Regions from separate parts of the Lysinibacillus sp. FSL P4-0201 genome, predicted to be linked through region 1. Evidence: riboswitches for the same ligand, from Rfam matches in the RefSeq annotation. Region 1 holds a riboswitch; each other region holds the start of a gene.

Evidence for each region. Region 1 has a riboswitch for S-adenosylmethionine ahead of MKY76_RS20730 (bifunctional homocysteine S-methyltransferase/methylenetetrahydrofolate reductase). Riboswitches for the same ligand answer to the same signal wherever they lie in the genome.
Region 2: linked by a shared signal. The riboswitch ahead of MKY76_RS18390 (methionine ABC transporter ATP-binding protein) and the one ahead of MKY76_RS20730 (bifunctional homocysteine S-methyltransferase/methylenetetrahydrofolate reductase) in region 1 are both predicted to bind S-adenosylmethionine.
Region 3: linked by a shared signal. The riboswitch ahead of MKY76_RS08505 (YezD family protein) and the one ahead of MKY76_RS20730 (bifunctional homocysteine S-methyltransferase/methylenetetrahydrofolate reductase) in region 1 are both predicted to bind S-adenosylmethionine.
Region 4: linked by a shared signal. The riboswitch ahead of MKY76_RS02705 (MetQ/NlpA family ABC transporter substrate-binding protein) and the one ahead of MKY76_RS20730 (bifunctional homocysteine S-methyltransferase/methylenetetrahydrofolate reductase) in region 1 are both predicted to bind S-adenosylmethionine.

What each region holds. Positions count from the first base shown of each region.
Region 1 covers NZ_CP151995.1:4,109,968-4,114,182, forward strand. Annotated here, with positions in the region: gene metH (methionine synthase) at 1-359, opposite strand, end outside; gene MKY76_RS20730 (bifunctional homocysteine S-methyltransferase/methylenetetrahydrofolate reductase) at 352-2,199, opposite strand; SAM riboswitch class I at 2,289-2,389, opposite strand; gene MKY76_RS20735 (protoporphyrinogen oxidase) at 2,489-3,883, opposite strand; gene MKY76_RS20740 (globin-coupled sensor protein) at 4,123-4,215, opposite strand, start outside.
Region 2 covers NZ_CP151995.1:3,654,864-3,659,078, forward strand. Annotated here, with positions in the region: gene MKY76_RS18380 (MetQ/NlpA family ABC transporter substrate-binding protein) at 1-802, opposite strand, end outside; gene MKY76_RS18385 (methionine ABC transporter permease) at 871-1,539, opposite strand; gene MKY76_RS18390 (methionine ABC transporter ATP-binding protein) at 1,529-2,557, opposite strand; SAM riboswitch class I at 2,640-2,743, opposite strand; gene MKY76_RS18395 (thioredoxin family protein) at 2,800-3,111, opposite strand; gene MKY76_RS18400 (hypothetical protein) at 3,126-3,467, opposite strand; gene gcvH (glycine cleavage system protein GcvH) at 3,559-3,939, opposite strand; gene MKY76_RS18410 (arsenate reductase family protein) at 4,021-4,215, opposite strand, start outside.
Region 3 covers NZ_CP151995.1:1,743,820-1,748,034, forward strand. Annotated here, with positions in the region: gene MKY76_RS08490 (phosphopantothenoylcysteine decarboxylase) at 1-95, shown strand, start outside; gene MKY76_RS08495 (TetR/AcrR family transcriptional regulator) at 198-800, shown strand; gene MKY76_RS08500 (heparan-alpha-glucosaminide N-acetyltransferase domain-containing protein) at 784-1,878, shown strand; SAM riboswitch class I at 2,049-2,144, shown strand; gene MKY76_RS08505 (YezD family protein) at 2,216-2,371, shown strand; gene MKY76_RS08510 (flavin reductase family protein) at 2,462-2,947, opposite strand; gene MKY76_RS08515 (VOC family protein) at 3,097-3,882, shown strand.
Region 4 covers NZ_CP151995.1:547,054-551,268, forward strand. Annotated here, with positions in the region: gene MKY76_RS02700 (ATP-binding cassette domain-containing protein) at 1-584, opposite strand, end outside; gene MKY76_RS02705 (MetQ/NlpA family ABC transporter substrate-binding protein) at 692-1,522, opposite strand; SAM riboswitch class I at 1,611-1,715, opposite strand; gene MKY76_RS02710 (PPC domain-containing DNA-binding protein) at 1,838-2,341, shown strand; gene MKY76_RS02715 (pyridoxal phosphate-dependent aminotransferase) at 2,384-3,553, opposite strand; gene MKY76_RS02720 (carbon-nitrogen family hydrolase) at 3,650-4,215, shown strand, end outside.

The DNA of each region.
Region 1 (4,215 bases):
CCTGCAACAAAACGTGGCCAATCTGATGTGGAATAACGATCCACTGCTTGGCGAGCAATTTCCACTGCACGCTTATTAATTTCTTCTGCTTTTGTGCCAAGATCATATTCATTTAACACAAGAGGCGTCCCACCAAATGTATTTGTACAAATAATATCTGCGCCTGCCTCTAAGTATTTATGGTGAATTTTTTCAATAACATCTGGTCTAGTAAGCACAAGATTTTCATTACAGCCATCAAGTTCCTCGCCACCAAAATCCTCTGCTGATAAATTTTCATTTTGTAGCATTGTTCCCATTGCGCCATCAAGAATTAAAATACGTTTCTCTAGTTGCTCTTCAATCGAGTGCTTAGCCATGTATACTTACTCCTTTTTTCTGTTCATCCAATTGCTCTATATATTTCATCAACTCTAGTGTCACATCGTAACGTAAAAATGGTGTAATAAGGTAAATCCCATTGAAATATTGCGTAGCCACTTCTACTAATTCTTTGGCAATAGCAATCCCTTCCAATGTTGCCCTTTCTTTATCTTCTCCACATGCTTTCATTCTTGTTAAGGCATCTTCAGATAATTTGATACCTGGCACTTCATGATGTAAAAATTCAGCACTTTTATAACTCGTAACAGGCATAATACCGATGTAAATTGGAGCTTGTAAATGCTTTGTTGCCTCATAAATCTCTACAATTTTCTCTTTCGTATATACTGGTTGAGAAATGAAGTAGTCTGCCCCATGCTCAATTTTCTTCTCCAAGCGTGTCACAGCACGATCTAACACACGGACGTTTGGATTAAATGCAGCAGCAACTGAAAAATTTGCTTTTTTACGAAGTGGCTTACCTGAGAAAGAGACCCCTTCATTTAATTGCTTAATTAATTGGATTAGCTCCATGGAAGATACATCATAAACACTTGTCGCACCTGGGAAATCTCCTACTTTCGTTGGATCACCCGTAACGGCCAACACATCATGAATACCTAAAGCATTTAACCCCATTAAATGAGATTGTAGACCAATTAAATTACGGTCTCGACATGTAATATGAGTTAGTGGGCGTACACCATGTGAGCTCTTCAACAATGCGCCCATTGCAATATTGCTAATACGTGGAGAGGCCAATGAATTGTCTGCCATCATAACTACATCTGCACCTGCATCATATAATTGCTTTGCTCCTTCAAGGAACCCATCAATCTCTAAATGTCTAGGTGTATCCAACTCTACTATGACAGAACGTTCACGTTTAACTTTTTCATGAAGAGGCTCATACTTTGTTGGCTCCGCTTCCCGAACAATCTCAATCTTTTTAGGCTTCGCAAGCTTCTCCTGAACCGGTGATAACTCTTCTAAATACTTCTTTGCTGCTGCAATATGTTTGGGTGTTGTACCACAGCAGCCCCCTATTAAACGTACACCTTGATCACGCAATTCAACAGCCGCTCGACCAAAATAATCAGCTTCTGATTCATAAACGACACGCCCATCCTCTAAGTCCAGAAGTGATGCATTTGGATAGGCCGACATAAATGCCTTATTAGGAAGTTCTACACCTTCAAATGCCTGAATTGTATGGTGTGGACCTAGTCGACAATTGACACCAACAATATCAGCACCTAGGGCTTCAAGCTCATGGAGAGCATTATTTAAAGACAACCCATTTTGTAGAACACCGGGCTCATGCATAGAAACTTGTGCAATAATCGGCAATTTTGTTTTTTCTCGTAGCATCTTTAAGGTTGCTGTTAATTCTTCAAAATCATAATAAGTTTCAAGTAAAAGGCCATCTGGATTCCCTGCAAGTAAGACGCTTGCTTGTTCTTCAATAGTCGCTAATATTTCATCCAAGGTTGCATCACTTTTACGAATTCCCCGAATACCACCAATTGTTCCTAAAACAAATTGACCGCCATCAGCCGCTGCTCGTTTTGCGATGGTGATAGCAGCTTCATTAAATTGTTGGACACGTGATTCCAATCCATAGCGAGCTAATTTAATGGCATTTGCACCGTACGTATTCGTTTGAATGATGTCAGCACCAGCCGCAATATATTCTCTATGAATCTTTTCAATTAACTCGGGTCTCTGAACATTCATTTCCTCATGGCAATACTCCAATCCATAGCCATATAGCACTGTGCCTATTGCACCGTCTGCCGTCAATACATGCGTTTTTAACCTTTCAAGCAATCCCATAAAATTAGCCTCTCTTCCTATGTCTCTATATAATAAAAAGCCTTCTTTCATAAAAAAAGAAGGCTTTAACGATTCATCATTGTTGTTCCTTCTCATCTTCGACTCAACGGTCTTCTGGATTTAGCACCTGACAATAAAGTTGGTTGCTGAAGCTTCAATGGGCCAGTCCCTCTGCTTCTCTTGATAAGAATTAAGTATGAATTTTTTAAATAATTAAAAGAATCATATCGTTTACTGACGAATGAGTCAAGACTATTTCACATAACAAAGTTTTTTTCCACTTAAAACCTTAGAAATTGGCAAGTTCCTTTGCAAGCTCTTCACCAATTTTTTTCCCGTTTTGAATGCAAGCACCAATACCTACGCCAAAATACGAGCACCCTGCAATCGATAAATTAGGATATTTCTCATGTAATTCTTGTAGTAATCCTTGTAATGCTTCACGATGCGCTAGATCATATTTAGGCATTTGATCAATCCATTTTGTTACATTTACAACGGTTGGCTGCTCCTCTATTCCTAGGCTCTTTCTCACATCTTCTAAAGCAACTGCTGCCAATTCTTCATCCGTCATGGCGCGTAGTTGCTCATAGGCTGGATTGATGCTCTTATAAAAGAGTCGCACAAGTAATTTATTTTCTTTCGATGTATGCTTCCATTTACGACTAGTCCAAGTTGCCGCATTACAAGTTACGTCTGAATTATGGGAAACAATATAGCCCGTTCCATCTGCTGGCAATTTAGCGTCTGGCACATCAAAACCCAAATAGATAGTAATCGCTGACGCTGTCGTAAATTGGTCAAAATAGCGGTTTAAAGATTCATCCTGTAGCAGATTTTGTACAGTATCGTTCGGTAATGCTAAAACGACATAATCTGACTCAATAATTTCACCATTAGCTAAGGAAATTGTGTAGTTCTTATCTTGTTTTTGAACATTTAGTGTAGTAACACCCTTGATAATTTCTACATCGGATAAGGTCTGTTCAAGTCGATCAATTAAAGAAGATAAACCATTTTTAAAGGATATAAATTTTTTGTTCGCTGCTTTAACAAATTGCTCACGATTCGCATCAAAGCCTTTAATAATACTTCCAAAATCATTCTTATAATCAATTAAATACGGTAAAGTAGAGCCAATAGAAAGCTGATGTAAATCTCCCGAATAAACACCTGCAAGGACTGGTGCAATTTGGTTTTTCACCAGTTCCTCTCCTAAATAGTAAGTTAAAAATTCACCAATAGAACTTTCCTTTGTGAAGCCATTGTTTGGCAATGTTAAATCCTTCAACGCTTCTTTTTTTCCCTGCTCGGAAATAAGTGTACTTTCCTCTAAGGATGCTACACTCATCGGTATTCCGAAAGTTGAATCTGCCGGAATAGCATGTAACTCATTATTCGTATAAATATAAGAAATACCTGTTTCGTTGTAAACTAATTCCGCCTCAAAATCAAGCTCCTGCACGAGTTCCATAACGCCTTGATGACGGGCTACAATAGAATCAGCACCCGTTTCCATGATGAAACCTTGTTCATGTGCTGAATATAATTTGCCTCCTAAATATGTATTTTTTTCTATAAGCACTAGACGAACATCTAAATTATGTTCCTTCACTTGACGTTGCAAATAATGAATTGTACATAGTCCTGTAATACCGCCGCCTAAAACAACAACTGTTTTCATCATAACCGCCCCTATTATTCATTCTTTCTACAGTATAATCCTTTTTCATTGAAAATTACGTTAAATCCTTTACAAATTTAGCAAAAATAGAGCTATTTCATCAGTGAAATAGCTCTTACTTTCTGAATCTCTATAAAATTGATCCTCTATAGCGATAACTTCACAACAAGCATTTAAATAGGTACTATAGTGTTTATTACGTCTAAAAATATGAAAAATAGAATGTAAATGTTAGTAGTCTATCCTTTTAAATTTTGCGCAAAGCTCGCTAATTTTTCAGCTGAATTTGTTACCTCAGTAAATGAAGTGCCTAATTCACTTAATATGCCTAC
Region 2 (4,215 bases), 460 kb from region 1:
GGATTTCTTTAGATGTTAATACTTCTAATAATTTTTTAATTTCAGGTTTTGATTCATCACCTGCACGTACAGCGATGATGTTAACATATGGAGATTCTTTATCTTCAAGAGAAATAGCATCTTCAATTGGGTTTAAACCGTTATCGATGGCAAAGTTAGAATTGATAAGTACTGCATCGCCTTCATCATTTTCGTACATTTGTACAAGCATTTCTGGGGCAGTATTTGCATCGAATTTAAAGTTTTTAGGATTTTCTTCAATATCCTTTAATTCTGCTGCTGTTTTATCAATGCCTTCTTTTAATTTGATTAAGCCTTTAGCCTCTAGCAATGACAGCATACGACCATGGTCAGATACTGAATTAGAAAGTAAAATTGTCGCGCCTTCAGGCAGGTCTTCTAACGTTTTATATTTTTTAGAGTAAATACCGATTGGTTCAATATGAACGCCACCTGCATTAACGAAATCATAGCCATTGTCTTTAATTTGTAGCTCTAAGTAAGGAATGTGCTGGAAATAGTTTGCATCAATATCTTTTGACTCTAAATCTTGGTTTGGTAGAACATAATCTGTATACGTTTCAATTTCAAGGTCTATGCCTTCTTTAGCTAAGATCGGTTTTGCTTTTTCTAAAATAACTGCGTGCGGTGTATTAGAAGCACCTACTTTTAATGTTACGTTTTCTTTGCTATCTGTTTGATCGCCAGATGCTGATTTTTCATCTTCTTTTTTATCTGTACCGCAAGCTGCTAATGCTAGTACAAGTATTGATAAAAATAATCCTGCTAATAACTTTTTCATTTATGACACTCCCTTTTATTTGTTTAAAATATGTTAGCGGTAAAAACCGGAATAACCCCTTTTTCTTGCTAGCGTTTATCAATTTTCTCGGTAATTAAATCACCAATCCATTGAATAATAAATACGACTACTAAGATCAAAATAGTTGCCATTAATGTCACATCTTGGCGATTTCGCTGGAAGCCGTCTAAGAAAGCTAAGTTACCAAGACCACCTGCACCAATAATTCCTGCCATCGCTGTATATCCTACAAGAGCAACAGCCGTTACAGTGATACCAGAAATCAAAGCTGGTAATGATTCCGGAACCAATACCTTCCAAATAATCGTAGAAGTTTTTGCTCCCATTGAACGGGCTGCTTCAATCACACCTTTATCAATTTCACGTAACGCAATTAATACCATACGAGCATAAAACGGTGCTGCACCGATAATTAAAGCAGGTAACGCCGCATTGGCACCGCGAATTGTACCTAGTAAAAACTTCGTAAATGGAATTAATAAAATAATTAATACGATAAATGGAATGGAACGGAAAATATTAACGAGTGATCCTGTTAAAAAGTTAACGATTTTATTTGCCCATAACTGATTGGGGCTAGTTAGAAATAGAACAATACCAATGACTAACCCAAGAATAAATGTCACAACCGTTGATATAGCTGTCATGTATAAAGTTTCATACGTAGCTTGCCACATATTTTCCCAGTCTACATTCGGAAAGAGATTAGTTAGCATTTTCAATCACCTCCGTCTGTACTTCCACTGTATTTAAATAACGAAGGGCTTCAGTGACGTTTGTCTGAGAGCCATCAATTTGCACAATCAATGTACCATATGCACCATTTTTTGTTTGCGAAATATTTCCGTGAACAATACTTACTTCTACATCAAATTGTTTCACAAGATGTGAGATGACAGGCTGTTCTGTTTTTTCACCAACAAAAATCAATTTGACAAGTTGTCCAGTTGGATAGTTTGTTTTAATTTGTGCTACCGTATCCTGTGTTTCCTTAGTGTCTGTAATTTGAGATACAAATTTCTTAGTAATAGCCGCCTGTGGGGCTTGGAAGACTTGTAATACCTCACCACGTTCCACAATTTCGCCTGCCTCCATCACCGCTACACGATGACAAATTTTGCGGATGACATGCATTTCGTGGGTAATCAGGACGATTGTTAAGCCTAAGCGTTCATTTATATCTACGAGTAAATCAAGAATGGCATCCGTTGTTTCAGGGTCGAGTGCGGATGTCGCCTCATCACATAGTAAAACCTCTGGATTATTCGCTAATGCACGTGCAATTCCTACACGCTGCTTTTGTCCCCCGGAAAGCTGGGATGGATATGCCTTATCGCGCCCTTCTAAGCCTACAAGGGCAATTAATTCCTTCACACGCGCTTCACGTTGAGCCTTTGGGAAGCCTGCGATTTCTAAAGGGAATGCAATATTTTCGGCAACTGTTCTTGACCAAAGTAAATTAAAATGCTGGAAAATCATACTTACCTTTTGTCTAGCTGCTCTAAGCTTTTGCCCTTTTATCGATGAAAATTCTTGATTGTTCACCGTTACTGTTCCTGCTGTCGGTTTCTCTAAACCGTTTAATAAACGAATCATGGTACTTTTACCAGCACCACTATAGCCGATAATGCCAAAAATTTCACCTTTATTAATAGTAAGGTTGACGTCTTTGACTGCCGTTAATTCGCCATTTGCTGTTTTGTATTTCTTTGTAATATTTTGAAGCTGGATCATAGCGAATACTCCTTTTCTCATATAGAAAACCCCTTCACTCACAGACAAGTAGAAGGGGTCACGTATGATACGTTAAACCGTTCTCTCATCTTTCAAAGAAAAATCTTTGGGTGATTTGGCACCTTTTCACATTGTGATGGTTGCCGGGCTTCATAGGGCACTTCCCTCCGCCACTCTTCATAAGAGTTCGATATATTTAATGTTTTAGTAATATATTTGATACTTTACCACGCTAGTAAAGTTCAGTCAATTGATTTTTTTAACAATTCATATAAAAATGGTACGGATTGAAAAGCATAAATCTTTTCTGTCACTTTTCCGCCATCACTGATGAGTAGACATGGAACACTTTCAATTTGATGCTCATAAGCAATGTGTTCCAAAAAGTTGATATTTGCTTTACCAATTTGTAGCTGTGGCAGTAATTGCTCAATAATGGACATCATTTTAGATGCCACTGCACACGTTCCACACATCGGTGTATATAAATAAAATGCAGTTTTCTCTCCCGACTGTTTAGCCGCTTCCCACTGCTCTATTGACCATTCTTCCATTTACTCACGCAACCTTACAAAATATATTCATTATGGATTGAAAAATGTGCACGCAGTAAGATCATTGCTAGCACTTTTCTTGGTGTTGTTTCTACTTCCTTGTATGTTGGCATTGTGCGCAGATGCTCAGCCTCTGGATAATGTCTGTCCATTAATGCACGTAGCTTATCACCAGAAGTATCTGCATCAAAAAAAGTAAATAGCTCACAGCCCTCATAGGGATCCAGTAGTTCTTCTAATTGATGCACACCAATTGTACCATTCGTACATAGTATTGTAACATTCTCATTCAAAATAGGCTCAATTTGTAGCTTATCTGAGCGCCCTTCTACTATCAAGCATTTTCCCTCGAACATTACGCCACCTCCATTTAGAGATCCCCACTTATAAGTCATTATATAACAAAAAACGCCGGTAGTTTCCGACGTTTTTCGATTATGGCTTGTCTTATTCAGCGATCATTTCTTCGTATTGCTCTGCTGTCATTAGTTTCTCAACTTCTGATGCGTCAGCAGGCTCAACAACGATCATCCATGCTTTTTCATATGGTGATTCATTAACGAATTCTGGGCTATCTTCTAAATCTGCATTTACTTCAACTACAGTACCTGAGATTGGTGCATATAATTCAGAAACAGTTTTTACTGATTCTACGCTACCGAATGGATCATCTGTTTTGATTTCGTCGCCAACTTGTGGAAGCTCAACGAATACGATATCTCCTAATTCAGATTGTGCGAAGTGAGTAATACCAATACGTACTTTTCCATCTTCTACTTTTACCCATTCATGTTCTTCAGAGTATCGTAAGTCTTTAGGTGTGCTCATGCAAAAAACCCCTCCATAAATATGTAATATATTCACTTTCAGTGTGCCATACTTCTCCTATAAATACAAGGTTTAATACGGTTATTTCCAAGCTTGCTCAAAATCTACTTCTTTAAAACCTAAAGTAACTTTTTTTCCATCTGTCACGATGGGACGTTTAATTAACATGCCATCTGAAGCAAGTAGCTCAAGCTGCTCATCCTCCGTCATTTCTGCTAACTTGTCCTTTAAACCAAGCTCACGATATTTCATGCCTGAGGTATTAAAAAATTTTTT
Region 3 (4,215 bases), 2.3 Mb from region 1:
CTCATTGGATTGTACCTGCTGATGGACAGCCTCTTAAAGTAATGGGTAAGCAAAAAACAGCAGAAGCTTTAATGATGTATTTACAAAATCAATAAATGTGAACTGTGTAGAGAAATATTTCTACACAGTTTTTTCTTGTCTAAAAGGTTAGCATCCTATAATATTTACTTAACGGTCGGTAAAAAAGGAGGGTAATAATGGGAAATAAAGAACAAACTTTTCACAAAATTATAGAAATTGCTTATGGGATGTTTGCGGAAAATGGATTTGAAAAAACAAGCTTAGCAATGATTGCTACAGAGGTCGGTATTTCAAAACCAGCCATTTACTATTATTTTCAATCAAAAGATCAATTAATCGCTTTCATATTTGATGAATTGTACAAAGAAATTCAACATGATGTCGCTGTGGATTATAAAGAGCTTTCTTCTGCTAATTTTAAGGAGGAATTACTTAAGCTAGGCTATAAATCTATTGAGGCACAGGACAAGGACCCTTATTTTAATAAAATATTTAATCAATATGTACTATTAGCGGCCCGCGATGAAAACTATAAAAGACAATTAGTAGAGCTAGAAACCAGCTTTTTAACGAGCTTTGTTGCTATCCTACGATATGGCGTACAGCTAGGCGTGCTAGAGGATACTCCACATATAGAAGCGAAGGCACAGATGCTAGCCCTCGTCTATGATAATATCGGTAATTTCATGTTAACAGGCAACCAATTGAACTATAGGGCTATTTGGAAGGAGGCTGTACATAGCGCTATCCAAGGGGGCAAAGATGACAAAAAGAAATGATGATCGGCGCATTGAAGGTCTTGATTTTGCAAGAGCTCTCGCCATGCTTGGCATGTTCATTGTCAATTTTGGCGTCATAACAGGTTCTACAACGAATGGTTCAACATGGTTAATTGCCTTCCAACATCTTTTCGAGGGACGTGCTTCGGCCGTATTTGTCATGCTAGCAGGAATAGGGACAGCTTTAATGACTCGTCACGCTAGAGAGACTAAGGACCCAATGCTTCTTCGCGAGAATCGACTTACTTTGTGGAAGAGGTCATTTTTGTTATTCGTGATAGGGATAGTACTATATGCGGTCGGTTGGACAGGAGATATATTACATTATTATGGCGTGTATATGTTTGTTGCCGCATGTTTGATTGCCCAATCTCAGAAAAGGATGATGTTCATAATCGGTGTCATCCTCATCCTTTCACAATGGCTTCAAATTCAATTTAGTTACCTTGCTGGTTGGCATCCAACATATGTGCTACTAGAGTATCTTGATTTTTGGACACCAGCAGGATTTATAAGAAATTTGATGTTTAATGGCTATCATCCACTATTCCCCTGGATTTGCTTCTTTCTGATAGGTATGGTAGTGGGCACATTAGATTTAACAAATCATACATTAAGAAAAAACTTACTGGTGATAGGTTTATTGTTAGTCATCATGACTGAGACTTGTTCAACGTTATTCATTAAGATGACAACCATTCATTTATTAGATGTAGAGAGTGCATTGTATTTATTTGATACAGGACCGATTCCACCGAATATGATGTATGTCCTATCTAATTCGGCTTCGGCTATTGTCATCATTGTTGGCTCCATCTATCTTGTAGAGACATGTAAAAATAAAGTTATTCAATCTTTCATATTAACAGGACAAATGTCTTTAACGCATTATGTTGGCCATGTTTTTATAGGCATTGGAATACTAATTGTTTGCCAAAAGCTGGAGAACCAAACACTTGCTTTTTCCATGCTGTATGCCTGCTGTTACTTTTTAGGATGTGTCTTTGTTTCTGTATGGTGGAGGGCTAAACATCATCGAGGCCCACTTGAATTCATAATGAGGAAATGGAGCTCGTAATAAATTAATGGATTGCCATCTATTTCTCACTGACTAGGCATAAAATACTTTAGGTTTAGGGAGTCTTTTAATCTAAACGACATATTGCATAGTATTCAACTAGGTTTTCTAATATTTTGTATTGACATTCCTATAGCGGAATTATAGAATTATTTTCAAGAAACGCAGTACTCTTATCAAGAGAGGTGGAGGGACTTGGCCCAATGAAGCCTCGGCAACCGAAAAACAGGTGCCAAATCCAACAGATGGTGTCTGAGAGATAGGAGGGGCTATCAATCAGTTTGATGCGTTGGCCTCTTTATGAACAATAAGGAATAAGAAAGAAGGGGTGTTTCGTATGGCTCAGTCAGTAAAAGTAGATGATAAGAAACTAGAGGCAATTGCGAAGGCGATTCAAAATCTTGAATTTGGTGAAGTGCATATTACGATTCAAGATGGTGTGATTGTGCAAATTAATAGGCTTGAAAAGCAGAGATTTCCGCAGAAAAAATAACAATGATTTCAGTAGAACTTATGTCAAACGGCCACCTATAAGCATGAAGGATTTCCTGTGCTTACAAGTGGCCCTTTTTTTGTGTAAAGGCTAGCTATAAAAGCTTTTTGGTATGGGACCGATATGACGGCGATGATAAAGCAAAGGCTCTTTTTGAGCATTTGTAATGTCTACGACCTGCCCAATAAAAATGGTATGGTCGCCAGCATCGATTTGCTGAAATGTTTTACATTGTAAATTAGCTGCTGTATCATGTAAAATCGGTAGTCCTAAAGAGGAAGTTGACCATTTTGCTTGTGCAAAGCGATCAGGGATTTTACTGGCAAATAGTGTACATAAATGCTCTTGATCACTCGCTAAAATATTGACCGCAAAATTTGGCGCAGTCGTGAAATAAGGATGGAGCTGAGATTTTTTATCGAGTGACCATAAAATAAGGAGCGGGTCGATTGAAACAGATGCAAAGGAATTGACGGTTAAGCCAATCGGTTTTGTGTCATGACATGTCGTGACAACTGTTACACCTGTAGGATAATTACCTAATGCCAATTTAAAAGCAGCTACTAAATCTGTCATTCAAATCACCTCTTTATGAAATTAGTGAACGGAGTTTGTAGGTAAACGAAACTTTTTTTCATATCCTACTAGTAACTCCTTTTCTTGAGTAAATTTTAAACTAATCAAACATACAGGTAAAGGTAATGGGGAAAGAAAGGGGAATGGCCATGACTTTATATTTTGATCATTTGGTTCATCAAGTGGAATCACCAGAAAATATAAAGGTTTTCTTCAATAAACGAAATGTCCATACAGTGAATGGTGGGCAGCACACGATGTGGGGGACTTATAATACGTTAAGCTACTTTGGCTTAAGCTATATTGAACAAATTGCTATCTATGATCGTGATTTATTTGAGCAAGCGGCACAATACCCATATTCCCTACATTATACGTTTAAACGTGATCAAGAGCGCCAGGGATTTTCTCGAATTGCTCTGCGCACAAAAAATATTGAGGAAGAGGGTCGACGCTTGCGAGCATTGGGCTATGAAGTATATGGACCAGATGCATGTAGCAGAACAAGACCAGATGGCACTGTGGTAGAATGGAAGCTACTGCATTTTGGTAAGCCAGATCTGCCAATTGATTTTCCATTTTTGATTGAATGGGCGGAGGAAGATGAAGAGCGTTTGGTTCAATTAAAGGCAAGTGGTGCCATTGATGTCAAACAGGCTATAACGATGGAATCCGTCCAATTCTACGTCAAGGACATGCAGGCAACAGTTAAGCTGTGGCAAGAGGTGTTACAGCTACCAGTGCCTACGCAACATGAGCAGTATTTGTCACTACAGCTACCGAATATGCGCTTAGATTTCTATGAGGAAGAGAGCGCGATGACAATGACACTTGGTCATGTCAAAGAGGGACCATTTGGTGTGACATTAAAGGATCCTAAACGAACAAAGGAAACTTTAGTTTGCCCTGGTGCTTTTTATTGGATAAATCGATAATGAGAAAAGGCTGGGCCATAACTAACTGGGACCTTCATAAAGCTGAATAATCTTTAAATTAACAAACATGATAAAAAAACCGAACTATTCCAAAACACTTCGTAAGCGTTTTAGTGGATAGCTCGGTATTTTTATGGGCTGAAACACTGTTGCTCCAGCCTCTTTACATAAGTATTGAAAAACCATCAATAGAATTTCTGATGCTGGCTACTTGCTTTCCTGTGGATTTAGCGTTACAGAGGAGACCCTGGAGCGAAATCACCCCAACCTTGCTAAAAAAAGTTTTAGCTAGTGACATGATCTTTAATTCAACAATATGGAAAAATCCACTTC
Region 4 (4,215 bases), 1.1 Mb from region 1:
AGAATCGTAATGCCTAATTCACGATTAATTTTTAACAACAATTCAAGAATGGCTTCCGTTGTCTCAGGATCAAGTGCACTTGTTGCTTCGTCACTAAGTAAAATCTCTGGTTCCTGTGCTAAGGCACGTGCAATAGCCACACGCTGTTTTTGACCACCTGAAAGTTGATTTGGGTAACTATCTAGTTTATCTGTTAAACCGACAATTTCAGCATACTTAGCTACTCGGTTTTTTACTTCCGCCTCTTTATAGCCTAGTAGCTTTAAGGGAACTGCAATATTATTGTAAACTGTTGCTGTTTTTAAGAGATTAAAGTGCTGGAAGATCATCCCGATTTTTTGGCGTGTTTGACGTAATTCGTGAAGAGAAAGGGTCGTAATGTCTACATTGTCTATCACTACTTTTCCTGCTGTAGGACGTTCTAGTAGATTAACGCAACGAATGAGTGTACTTTTACCAGCACCACTATAGCCGATTACACCATGAATTTGTCCCCTTTTTACGTGAAGGTTGATGCCATCCACAGCTTTTATGATGCCTTTTTTCGATTTAAATTCTTTTGAGATATTTTGTAATTGAATCATGCGATTGTTTGCTCCTTTCTCAACCTTCTAAAAAGCAAGAATCTGCTCGTCTTCCCATTGGGGAATTTCAGCAGATTCTTCGGCTTTATAGAAGCTTTCTGAACATATTACCAGCTAGGGATTACAGAACCTTTGAATTCCTCTTCGATGAATTGACGCACTTCGTCAGATTGGTAAGCCTCAACGAACTTTTTAATTGTTGGATCATTTTCATTTTCAGCACGTACAACAATATAGTTCACGTATGGAGAATCAGTAGATTCCAATAAAATAGAGTCATCTTTAGGGTTAATGCCAGCCTCTAGTGCAAAGTTTGTATTAATAGCTGCTACATCTACTTCACTAAGTTGTTTAGGAATTTGAGCTGCCTCTAATTCAATGAATTTTAAATTCTTTTTGTTTTCTTCTACATCACGGATCGAGGCTGTTAAGTCTGCACCCTCTTTTAACTTAATATAGCCAGCTTCCTGTAAAACAAAGAGGGCACGTGCTCCATTCGTTGGGTCATTTGGTAAGCCAAACGTTGCACCGTCAGGAATGTCATCAAAGGATTTATATTTTTCTGAGTAGATACCCATTGGATTTAAAATCGTCTTGCCCACTGGTACTAAATCTGTATCATGGTCTTTATTAAATGTATCTAGGAAAGGCTCGTGTTGATAGCTGTTCGCATCAAGATCACCTTCAGCTAAGGATGTATTAGGTAAAACATAGTCAGAAAATGATTTTAGTTCTACTTCTAGCCCATTTTCTTTTGCTACTTTAGCGGCTACTTCTGCAATTTCTTCGTGTGGACCAGAAGTGACGCCTACAACGATTTTCTTTTCATCAATTCCTTCAGCTTGGCTTTTACTATCTTCTTTAGAGCCACAGCCTGCTAAAGCTGCTACTAATGTTAAACTTGCTAAACCTACTAAAAATTTATTTTTCTTTTTCATGAAAATACCTCCAAGATTGTTTTTATCGGTTTTTTGAAAATAAAAAAACTCTCTTACAAATTAAGAGAGGCTCATGAAAAGATGTCCTCTCTTATCTATCAAACGAAGATCGTTTGCAGGATTTAGCACCTTCCTATAAAAAGGAGGTTGCCGAGCTTCATAGGGCCAGTCCCTCAGCTACTCTTGATAAGAGATTTATAATATTTTTTTGTAATTCCGATAGAACTAATATAATTTATAGGGTATAGTAAGTCAATAAATAATTTTTAAATTTTTTATATAATTATAATATTTCGACGCAAAAGAGGGATAACAATGTCTGTAAGAGTTAATTATGGTATAGGTTCATTTGGTAAGGTTATTAGTGCTCGTTTTCTAACGGGAACAGATATCATTGAAGGGATTGAAGCGCTTTGCGAAGAGAATAGCATAGAGTCAGCAACAATTGTAAGCTGTATTGGCAGCTTTCAAAAAAGCAGCTTTGTTTATTTAGTGCCAGATGCAACAGCTCAAATTCAAGTTCGTTTTAGTGATGTGATTGAAAAAGAGGGACCATTAGAATTTATTCAAGGTTCAGGTGTGGTGTGTAAGCGAGATGGTGGATATGAGACACATTTCCATGGTTCTATGAGCGATCAATGGGGTGTTGTATCAGGTGGGCATTTAATAAAAGGGGGCAACCCTGTTATTACTGCTGACATCGTGTTGGCAGAGGTACAAGGGATTCAACATATTCGAAAATGGGATGATGAAACAGGTCATGTTCAATTTTATCCATTAGAAAATGGTTTAGGGCAACCAAGGAAAATTGAAAAATAGTAATAATCCTGTAGCTAGGGATAGCTACAGGATACGGCGTCATTATCTTTTAAACAATTGTAATTGCTCGATTCTATGGATTGCTTCATGTAAGCGCTCCTCACTAACCAGCAATCCTACGCGTACATAGCCTTCACCATATTGACCGAAGCCATTACCTGCTGCTACAGCGATATCAGCTTTTTCGAGCAAAAGATCAGCAAACTGTTCACTTGTATAGCCTAGTGGTACAGGGAGCCATGCGAAGAAGGAGCCTTTTGGAGCCGTAACATGCCAGCCAATTCTTCGAGCTTCTTCAATGAGTACATTGCGGCGACGCTCATAAGTAGCTCGTAGTTCATCCGCACATTGTTGGGAAGCCGTCAGTGCTACTGCTGCGGCTTGTTGAATGGCAGGGAATTGACTACAAAACAGATGATCCTGAATTAGATTAATAGCAGCAATAATCTCGGCATTCCCTACAGCGAAGCCTATACGCCAGCCAGCCATATTATAGGTTTTCGATAATGTATACATTTCAACTCCTACTTCTTTTGCACCCTTTGCTTGAAGGAAGCTAACTGGTTTATTACCGTCAAATCCTATTGCCCCATAAGCAAAATCATGTGATACGATAATATTGTGCTCCTTCGCAAAGCGAATGGTCTCTTCAAAAAACGCAAGTGATGCTGTACCACCTGTAGGGTTGTTCGGGTAATTTAAGTAAAGAAGCTTTGCTTTTTCTTTCACTTCATCAGGTAATGCATGATAATCAGGTAAGAAATCATTTTCAGCAAAAAGGGGCATTACTTCAAAATTGACGTCTCCTAGTACAACACCTGATAGGTAATCTGGATAGCCAGGATCTGGTAAGAGCATCGTGTCACCAGGGTTTAACACAGCTAAAGGTAGCTCAACTAGACCAATTTTTGTTCCACCAAGAATCGCTACCTCTGTATCTGGATTTAGTTCTACCTGATATTCACGTAGATAAAAGTCCGCAGCAGCTTGGCGTAATTCAGCGAGACCTCTAAAAGGTGAATATTTGTGGTTTTGAGGATTTTCAGCTGCTTCCTGTAATGCTTGAATGATGTGAATAGGCGTTGGCTGATCGGGATTTCCTTGCCCAAGGTTAATGACATCACGCCCTTCTTCTAGAGCCAAGTTTACTTTTTGAACGAGTGCTGCAAAAAATTGAGTGGGTAGTTGCTGTAGTTTTTTAGAGAATTCCATGCATGATCACCTTTTTCAGAATATAATAATTATTATTGAAGAATATGAAGCAAATAGTATTACTTTTTCTGTTAATTGTCTAGAGGAGGAATAGAGATGAAAATCGGTTGTATTCAATTAAATGTTGGCTTTGGCAAAGTTGAAGAAAATTTTGAACGTGCCGAGGATAAGATTCGTGAAGCTGCAAAAAATAGGGCAGAAATCATAGTGTTACCTGAAATGTGGAATACAGGCTATGCTTTAGAGAAACTGCCTGAGCTAGCAGATATCAATGGTGAGCGGACAAAGACCTTTTTGGCTAAACTTGCTAAGGAACTTGATGTACATATTGTAGGGGGCTCTGTTTCAACAAAGAAAGGCGATAAATTTTATAATACGATGTATACCTTTGATCGTAATGGAGAACTTGTTGGGGAATATAGCAAGGCACATCTTTTCCGTTTAATGGACGAGCATCTTTACTTGGAAGCAGGGGATGAAATGAATCGTTTTGCTTTAGATGATATTGAAGCTGCTGGTGTCATTTGCTATGATATTCGCTTCCCAGAATGGTTACGTGCACATGCATTACAAGGAGCAAAGGTATTATTTGTACCAGCGCAGTGGCCAACTCCAAGGATTGACCATTGGAAAACGTTGCTACAGGCTCGTGCAATTGAAAA